Regions from separate parts of the Parapedobacter sp. ISTM3 genome, predicted to be linked through region 1. Evidence: riboswitches for the same ligand, from Rfam matches in the RefSeq annotation. Region 1 holds a riboswitch; the other holds the start of a gene.
What was found. A riboswitch is a leader RNA that binds a small molecule or an ion and turns the genes downstream of it on or off. The one in region 1 is predicted to bind thiamine pyrophosphate.

Region 2: it holds a riboswitch for thiamine pyrophosphate, as region 1 does, so the genes downstream of both, thiM (hydroxyethylthiazole kinase) here and thiS (sulfur carrier protein ThiS) in region 1, are expected to answer to the same signal.

What each region holds. Positions count from the first base shown of each region.
Region 1 covers NZ_JAENGN010000011.1:55,287-60,261, forward strand. Annotated here, with positions in the region: gene JHJ32_RS14915 (thiamine phosphate synthase) at 1-360, opposite strand, end outside; gene thiC (phosphomethylpyrimidine synthase ThiC) at 344-2,212, opposite strand; gene thiS (sulfur carrier protein ThiS) at 2,233-2,436, opposite strand; TPP riboswitch at 2,480-2,584, opposite strand; gene JHJ32_RS14930 (Mrp/NBP35 family ATP-binding protein) at 2,997-4,058, opposite strand; gene JHJ32_RS14935 (biosynthetic peptidoglycan transglycosylase) at 4,264-4,975, shown strand, end outside.
Region 2 covers NZ_JAENGN010000016.1:3,317-8,291, reverse strand. Annotated here, with positions in the region: gene tenA (thiaminase II) at 1-165, opposite strand, end outside; gene thiD (bifunctional hydroxymethylpyrimidine kinase/phosphomethylpyrimidine kinase) at 152-991, opposite strand; gene thiE (thiamine phosphate synthase) at 988-1,635, opposite strand; gene thiM (hydroxyethylthiazole kinase) at 1,625-2,425, opposite strand; TPP riboswitch at 2,504-2,597, opposite strand; gene JHJ32_RS18030 (SDR family NAD(P)-dependent oxidoreductase) at 2,671-3,438, opposite strand; gene JHJ32_RS18025 (AraC family transcriptional regulator) at 3,539-4,477, opposite strand; gene JHJ32_RS18020 (aldo/keto reductase) at 4,682-4,975, shown strand, end outside.

The DNA of each region.
Region 1 (4,975 bases):
ACGGTCGGCCACCCGGGCAGCAGCCGAAACCTCGGCAGGTGTGTGCGTCGAACAAGACACCAACCCCTCAACGGGTGGCACCCCTTTTTCAAGCAGGACACCCAACGGAAGATGCACACCCAGCAGGCCGAATTCAGCAGACAACGCCATGTGCCCGTGGATAACGATACGTTTATGGAAATCGGCGTGGATTCTTCGCAACAGCGCCCGCATCTCGTATCGGCTCGATTGGGGCTTGCGCAGGTGAAGCCCGGATAAACCCGCTTCAAACATGCTGTTGAGCACATCGGCTTCTCCCGGAAAGAAATCTTCTTGCGTAATCACCAGCAGTTGCATACGGCCATCAAGAATAAAGTTCAAAATTATTTTCCCGAAATTCTTTCGCCTTCTCCTCCATCCCCTTTGCCCGGGCTTCCGCACTGTCTATACCATTGTCCTCGGCATATTTCCGCACATCTTGCGTGATTTTCATGCTACAGAAATGCGGGCCGCACATGCTGCAAAAGTGGGCCGTTTTGGCCCCTTCGGCCGGCAGCGTTTCGTCGTGATATTCGCGGGCCGTATCGGGGTCCAGCGCTAAGTTGAACTGATCCTCCCAGCGGAACTCAAACCGGGCCTTGCTCATGGCATTGTCCCGATGCTGCGCACCCGGGTGCCCCTTGGCCAAGTCTGCGGCATGTGCTGCTATTTTGTAAGTAATAACCCCGTCTTTGACATCCTTCTTATTAGGCAGGCCAAGGTGTTCCTTGGGCGTTACATAGCAAAGCATGGCGGTGCCAAACCAGCCGATCATCGCGGCCCCGATGGCCGAAGTGATATGATCGTAGCCCGGCGCAATATCCGTGGTAAGCGGCCCCAACGTATAGAATGGGGCTTCTTTACATGCGGCCAGTTGCTTATCCATGTTGGCCTTTATCATGTGCATCGGCACATGCCCCGGTCCTTCTATCATCACCTGCACATCGTGCCGCCAGGCGATTTCCGTCAGCTCACCCAAGGTATCCAGTTCGGCAAACTGCGCCTCGTCGTTGGCGTCGGCGATGGAGCCGGGGCGCAGGCCATCACCCAGGGAAAACGCCACATCATACCGCTTCATAATTTCGCAGATATCCTCGAAATGCGTATACAGGAAACTCTCCTGGTGATGGGCCAGGCACCATTTAGCCATAATAGACCCACCACGCGACACGATACCGGTTGTCCGTTTCGCCGTCAACGGCACATAAGGCAACCGCACCCCCGCGTGGATGGTGAAGTAATCCACCCCTTGCTCGGCCTGTTCGATAAGGGTATCCCTGAATATTTCCCATGTCAATTCCTCCGCTTTACCTCCCACTTTTTCCAACGCCTGGTAGATAGGTACCGTGCCGATGGGCACGGGCGAGTTGCGGATGATCCACTCGCGGGTTTCATGGATGTTTTTACCCGTGGAGAGATCCATCACCGTGTCGGCGCCCCACCGGATTGCCCACACGAGTTTTTCGACCTCTTCCTCGATGCTGGAGGTCACCGCCGAATTGCCGATGTTGGCATTGATTTTCACGAGAAAATTACGCCCGATAATCATGGGCTCCGTCTCGGGATGGTTGATGTTGGCGGGAAGTATTGCCCTGCCCAGGGCTATTTCCTGCCGGACAAACTCCGGCGTGATGAAGCCATCATGCACATGTGCGCCAAAATTCTGGCCTTTGTGCTGCTGCCACATCGCGTCGTCCTTGCGGTAACATTGCTCCAGCCGCTGGTTTTCGCGGATGGCGACAAACTCCATTTCCGGCGTAATGATACCTTGCCGGGCATAATGCATCTGCGACACGTTTTTCCCCGCTTTGGCCGCACGGGGTGTCGCACTATGCTCGAACCGCAGGTAGTCCAGTGCAGGGTCGGAAAGGCGCGATTGGCCATACGCGGAAGATACCCCCGGCAGCATGTCGGTATCGCCACGTCCGGCAATCCAGCGTTCGCGGATGCGGGGCAACCCAAGCCGCACATCGATATCGACATTAGGGTCGGTATACGGTCCGCTCGTATCATACACGGTTACGGGCGGGTTATCCTCCACCTCATTGCGGAAGCGGTCTGTGGTTTTGGAAAGCGAAATTTCACGCATGGGCACACGGACATCATGGAGCGTTCCTGACACATAGATTTTTTTTGACTGCGGAAATGGTGTCCGTGTGATGGTGGTTTCGTTAGGGAGCTTTTCGGTTTTCATATCGTTCTATTTTGGATGGGTTATCCCCCCTGGGCCGCTTTGATTACCATGATGCGATCCCGGGGTTCAAGGAGTTTGGTATTCCAATGGCTTTGTGGGATAATGGTTTCGTTGACCGCTACAGCCACGCCTTTGGCGTGTACGACGCCATAGGCACGCAACACTTCCGAAAGTGGCGCCTCGGGTTTTGTAACAACTGTTTGGTGGTTAATAATGACTTCCATAGTGAGCATGTGTTAACATGCTTTAGGAAGCCACCAAAGGTGTGAGGAATCCGTTACTTTTCCCTTCGCAGGCATTATCCTGAGCAGGTTATGAGGGTTATTCTCAGCCTCCCGCGTATTACCGCGGGAAACACCCCTAAAGCATTGGTGCCAAAGATAAGTTTTTTTTGGATAATGGCAACTGTTTTTCGGTCCAGGTATATCGTCCCTCATGGTCAGCGCGACAGCATGCTGGGCACTGCTTGGGTTCGGTAGCCGCGCCTGCATAGGTTACCCCTGCTGTACTTCTTCGCTACTTCTTATTTACACATACCTTACCTTTTATTCGATATTTATTCGGTGTTTATTCGGATCATGTTCGGAGTTTACTCGGTTGTTAACCGAATAAACTAAAAAGAAAATGCAACTGATGTTCATACCATTATCCTGTTTCATGTAAATTTGGGGTAAGGTTGGTTTAAGTCATTAGTATGGAGAATCTGCCTGAAGTCAGGCCGCAAACGGGACATCGCATCGGGGCCTTACACCATTTACACTATTAAGCGTACCGAAGGAGAGCGTTACCGGGCAGCTTGTACAATCGCCAGCCGCTGTGCTACTTTGCCGGCAATTTCAAGAAAAGCGGCACGTGCTGAACTGTTTTCGTCCAACATCACTGGCAAGCCATTGTCTCCGGAGTCACTGATGCTCTTCACCAACGGGATTTCGCCCAGAAACGGCGCTTCAAATCGTTCAGCCAAGCGTTTACCGCCGTCTTTTCCAAAGATGTAGTATTTATGATTAGGCAATTCTGCCGGCGTGAAGTAAGCCATGTTTTCGACAACGCCCAGCAGCGGAATATTGATGGCATCCATCAAGAACATGCCGATGCCACGAACGGCGTCTGCCAAAGCAACATGCTGCGGCGTAGTGACTATCACCGCTCCGGCGATGGGGAAACCCTGGGCTACGGTAATATGTACGTCGCCCGTGCCCGGAGGAAGATCAACTATCAGATAATCCAACTCGCCCCAGTCCGCATCATTAAACAATTGCTTGACGGCCGTACTGACCATTGGGCCGCGCCAAGGAACGGGCTGATTCGGATCGGTAAAGAACCCGATAGACAGTAATTTCAAGCCGTATTTTTCAATGGGCTCAATCTTCGTCTTGCCATCGGCTGTTTTGGAAGCCTTGGGATGCGCACCCTCCAGCCCAAACATGATGGGCAGCGATGGCCCGTATATATCTGCATCCAGGAGTCCCGTGCTGGCGCCGGTAGCTTGCAGGGCCAGCGCCAGATTAGCAGCGACGGTAGATTTACCTACCCCCCCCTTGCCAGATGCGACCAAAATAATATTTTTGATGTTGGCCAACTGGCTGTGCCTGGAGCCAACCACATTGGACGTCATATTGATGTCTACGGCAATATCTTTATCCACGAAGAGCGCGATGGCATTGCGGCAAGCATGTTCGATATGCCCTTTCAATGGGCATGCCGGGGTGGTAAGCACCACATCGAACCGAATTTTCGACGGCGTGATTTCCACATTCCGAATCATATTCAGCGTGACCAGATCCTTCTTCAGATCCGGATCATCTACATGGCTCAACGCATGCAACACTTGTTCTTTCGTAATCATCTCGTTTCTATCGCTGTTTGCAAGTACAAACCGAGCAAAAATAGTCATTTAAAACTAAATTTGGGCGTTCCCGCCGGCCTTAAAAGGAAAATTATCATACGAGGAAACTGCCAAACGCCAAACACAAACTTGCCATATCTTTGTTTTTAATGATATTTATCCCGTATTTAGGCACACAGAATAGACCGGTATTGTTACGAATTGTATGTTTAGGGAACTGTTAAATAAAATAACCAAACGGCAGCTTGTCATTGGAGGTATCATATTGGGCGTCGTCGTCGTGAGTGGCATCGTCGCTTTTGCGGTTGCATACCATAAGCGGGAGGCACTACTGGCATCTACCATTGCTCGGATACAATCTACATTAACCGACGAACATCAAATCGACCTCACGATAGGAAGGGCCTATTTTTCTGGGCTGACCACCGTCACACTTGAAGATGTAAAAGCTATCCCGCAAGGCAAGGACCAGCTGGCTGGCGTGAAATCAATTGCCGTAAGCGTAAAATTATTTCCCTTGATCACAGGTGACGTCAGGTTCGGCCGTCTACGTGTACACGACGCCCGCATCCAACTCGTCAAAAGAGACAGCATCGGGAATTACGATTTCCTTTTTAGGGAAGCGGATACCACGGCAACCTATACCTCCGAACTTACGGGGGATACGGAGGAGGGCAATCTTAATATGGCTAACACAGCCAACCGGATGCTCAACAACATACTTTATAAAATTCCTGAAGACATGGAGTTGCGTAACTTACTGCTGACCTATCGCGACGACAGTATTCAGCAACGAATCAGCATTCCAAAGGCCGACATTGACAATGGTAGTCTCACCTCTGCCGTCTTCCTCAATGACAACGAAGCGGCGTGGCAGGTTTCGGGGAAACTTAATCCGGGCAGACGACAGCTTTATG
Region 2 (4,975 bases), on a different contig from region 1:
CAGTGCCCGGCCGAAATGCTCCAGGTAGCCCGAGTCCTGCGCCATATAAAACTGGAATTTCTCAATGGGAAGTGTGCCGTCCTGCAATTCGGTGATGAAGGGCATGGCGATGATGGATTGGTAAATCGGTTCGATGGCCACCCAAGCGTATTCAGACCAGGTCATATTTCGTGAGTTTCTGCGGATTAAAAAAATGGTTCAACGGCCCATTGCCTTTGCCTACCTGCACGTCACTGCCGTGGAGAATGGCTTGATACACATACTCCTGCCCTTTACGCACAGCCTCCAACAAGCTATTCCTCAGCGCAATATAGCTGGCAATTGCCGAAGACAACGTACAGCCCGATCCGTGCGTGTTGTTTGTCTCAGACTTGGTAAAACCAAACTCGTGGACAGTCCCCTGCGCATCGAAATATAAGGAGGTAAGTCGCGGTGCATCCAAGTGGCCGCCTTTGAGTAGCACCGATTGGCAACCCAATTTCCGGATCTTCAGTCCAGCGACGTAAAGGTCGTCCAGCGTGCGTACCGGCATTTCGGCGAGGATAGCCGCCTCATCCATATTGGGCGTAATGACGGCCGCCATAGGAAACAACCGCTCGACAATGGTGGTAATGGTCTTATCCTCGATAAGTTTATCGCCGCTGGTCGCTACCATCACGGGGTCAAACACGACCGGCGTCTGGGCATATTCTGCCAGCGTATCCACGATGGTATCCACCAGTTCGCCAGTATGCACCATACCGATTTTGATGGCGTCAGGAAAAATATCGTCGAGAATAGTGACAAGCTGGTCCTGCACCGTGTGGTAAGGTATCGGGTAGATGGCCTTTACCCCTTGCGTATTCTGCACGGGAAGCGCAGTAAGCGCGGAGGTGGCGTAGCAACCCAATGCCGAAATAGTCTTGATATCCGCTTGAATACCAGCGCCGCCGCTGCCGTCAAATCCGGCGATGGTCAGCACCGACGGATACCGGTACGTTTTTGTGTTCATATAGCTATTGCATTATTGATGAGTGCTTTCAAGTCAGCGGCAGCGGCGCGCGGATCGTCGGCAGCGCAGATGACTGACACCACCGCGACACAATCAGCACCCGCTTGGATTACCGCAGCCACGTTCCCCCGGTTCATCCTGCCGATGGCAACCAAGGGCTTGTCCGTAAGCCCTCGAAGCTGCCGGATGCCGGCGATCCCCCACTCCGACACTGTGTCGGTCTTTGTAGCAGTGCGGAAGATCGGGCTGACACCCAAATAATCAGCCAAGGCTGCCTCGGCACTTTGCAACTGCTCCAGCCGTTCAATGGAATAGCCCAGCAACCGACAATCGGACCATGCTTCGCGGACGCCGCTTGGGGGAAGATCCTGCTGACCGACATGCATACCGAAAGCCCCGACCCGTATGGCTACCTTCAGGTCGTCGTTGATGATTAAAGGCACATCATACCGATCGGTCACGGTCTTCAATTGCGCTGCTTTTTTTAAAAATACTTCAACCGCTGCTCCCTTCTCGCGCAGTTGGATGATATCCACACCGCCGAGGATGGCTTCTTCAGCCACCCACAGTGGATCCCGGCCATGGCAGTCAGCCTCCGACATCACCAGATATAGGCGGTAAGGGAATGGGCGATCAAGCTTCATGGGAAATCCGGACCCGGGTGACAAATTCTTCTTCCGTGATATTATACAGCTTGTCCAGCAGGTTGACCTGCAAACTACCCGGCCCGGCGCTTACGGCGACCGCCAGCTCACCGCAGACCCCCAATAGGCCCATGGCGGCGCTCACCGCCTCCACGGTATCGGAAGAAACCGCGATAAAAGCACCGATGATAGCTGTCGCCGAGCAGCCCAGGCCGGTCACCTTCGTCATCAGCGGATCGCCATTGCGGATATAAACCAACGGGCCTTCTCCCACCACAATGTCCATCTCTCCGGAGATGCAAACGACACTGCCATACCGCTGTTGAATATACCGTGCGGCATCCAGCGCCTCACCGCTTGTCGCCCTGCTGTCTACACCTTTTGTAGCGCCGCTATTGGCCTTGGCAAGCGCTAAAATTTCAGAAGCATTGCCCCGCACCACCGTTGGCCGCAGGGCCAGCAACCGGCTGACCGCATTGTCGCGGTACCGCGTAGCTCCCGCTCCTACTGGATCCAATATCCAAGGTTTACCAGAACGATGTGCTGTGGCAGATGCCTGCAGCATCGACTCAAGCCATTGGTTATCCAGTGTACCGATGTTAATCACCAACGATTGGCAAACACCAACCATATCGGTCAGCTCTCCGTCAGCATGTGCCATAATGGGCGACGCACCTACAGCCAGCAGGGCATTTGCCGTATTGTTCATAACTACAAAATTGGTGATGTTTTGCACCAGAGGTGATTGCTGGCGCACCCGTTGCACGTGATCCCAAAGTCGCTTCTCCATGCTCCAAACGTTTAAAATTTCAATGGCTAAAGTGGGTTTCCTTGGAAGGATCGAGAAGCGCAAAGTGGCCACGCTAAAAGTGACGGTTGAACTTTTCCCTACGCCGGTATAAGCCGGATCAGGTTCAAAGGGTCTTTCTCAATTCTTCTTCAGAATACCCCTAAAGCCAACGTCAAAGATACGACAAAATATTGAATAACCTATGCAAGGCGGCCTACGTTTGCCGATAAACGATCAGCGGCCTATTAAAGAAAAATTCCGCCGGACACCTCAATACGCTGTCCGTTGATCCATCGGGCTTCATCCGAACAAAGGAATGCTACCACGCCGCCGATATCATCGGGCAGGCCGACACGACCTAATGCCGTCAGGCCGGCGATATGTGCATTTATCTCCTTATTGTCACGCACCAAGCCACCGCTGAAGTCCGTTTCAATAGCTCCAGGCGCCACAACATTGGCCGCAATGCCACGAGGCCCCAACTCTTTGGCCAAGTAACGTGTCAGTACTTCGACGGCCCCTTTCATGGCACCGTAGGCGGACGAACCGTTGAACGAAAAGCGGGCAAGGCCGGATGAAATGTTGATAATCCGCCCACCGTCCTCCAGGTAAGGCAGCGCCTTTTGCGTCAAAAGAAACACACCCTTAAAATGGATATTCACAATGGTGTCGAGCTGTTCCTCGGTGGTTTCAGCAAAATCGGCATGCAATGCCGTACCGGCATTATTGATCAAGAAATCAAAACGTGCTGTGCCGAATACCTCCTGTAATACGTTACCGAGCCGCATAATGAACGCATCAAACCCTTTTGTGTCGGCTGTATCCAATTGAAGGGCAACAGCCCGTTGCCCGGCTGCCTCAACCGCCGCCACGACCTTTTCAGCCTCGATCTGATTGCGATTGTACGTCAGCACCACATCAATGCCCTTTGCAGCCAGTTTCAAAGCCATGTTTTTGCCTAAGCCCCGGCTACCGCCAGTAACCAACGCTATTTTACTTGTGTTTTTCTCCATCGTTTTATCGTTTTTATTTTGATGATACAAAGATGGCCTACAACGGTAAGCATGCGTTTGCGAGGAGCAAATCAATAGTTGCAAAATTCAAACATTTGCATCAAGATCGGAATGCCAGCGGGGATAGATCGGTCTGTTTCTTAAAAAAGTTGGAAAAATGAGCAATTTCATCGAAGCCCAAACTATATGCAATTTCGGAAACATTCCAGTCGGTTTGCTTCAACAGGATTTTGGCCTCCTGGGTTATCCTACTCGCAATGATTTCAGTGGTCGTTTTCCCAGTCTGTGCTTTGAGCACCCTATTCAAGTAGTTGACGTGGATAGCCAGGCGATCCGCATAGTCCTTCGCGGTGCGCAATTTTAGCTGCTGTTGGGGCGATTCAATGGGAAACTGCCGTTCCAGTAATTCCACAAACAACGATGCGACGCGGGTAGCCGCGTTTTGCGTGTTAGCCAATGCCATGGCTGGTTGCAACTTTTGCCCGCAATGGATAAGCTCCAGCACATAATTGCGAAGCAAATCGTACTTAAAGGAGTAATCGGAAGCGATCTCCTTTTTCATTTTAACAAAAACGCGCCCGATTTCATCGGCTGTTTCATCGTCAATCTCAAAAACCGGATACCCGCCCGATTGGAAAATCGGTAGGTCATCCAATACGACACCGCTTTTATTTTTGACCAGAAATTCATCCGTAAATACACAGAAATGCCCAGATTGGTTGGCGTCCATCGGAATCCAGTGATAAGGCACTTTGGGTGTGGCAAATAATAAGGCATTCCGCTCGATCTCCATCACCTTATCCGCATATTCAGCCCTATTGCGTCCACGGATGAGGCTGATTTTATAATAAGCCCGGCGATTATAGGGCATGGTGTTTTTCCGCTTGACTTCCTCAATGGTAGCGGCGATATCGAAAATATTGAAATGGCCGATTTCTTTATGGATGCCGGGCGGCAATAATTCGCTTACATTTTTGCCGGTAAAGCCTGCTGCCTGCTGATAGAACTCGTCGAGCGAGGTGGACTTGATGATTTCCATTGATTGGATGATTCTATTTGTAAAATCCAAACTTAGGCAAAGTTCCTTTGATATACAACTATTCATGTGTTGACGGTAAAAAAGCAATCTTACCGCTGCGGCTGGTCCGCCCGGTGGCGTATCGTTGCCCCGTACAAACGCAATATTACGCACAAAAGCAATATCGGGTATAAAACCTTCGTTAATAACTAAAACCAATCATTCATGGCTACACCAACATCACTGACTTACAAAATCGGCGGCGTACTGGAAATCAACCGGATGGGTTACGGCGGCATGCAACTGACGGGGCCCGGCGTATGGGGTGACGCTCCCGAGCGTGAAACTGCCAAACGTGTATTGCTTTACGCTGTGGAATCCGGCGTCAACTTTATCGATACGGCCGATTCATACGGTCCGCATACCAATGAAGTGCTCATCCGGGAAGCGCTGTCCTCCCACTATTCGGATATCGTCGTGGCCACCAAGGGTGGGCTGGAACGTACCGGCCCCAACCAA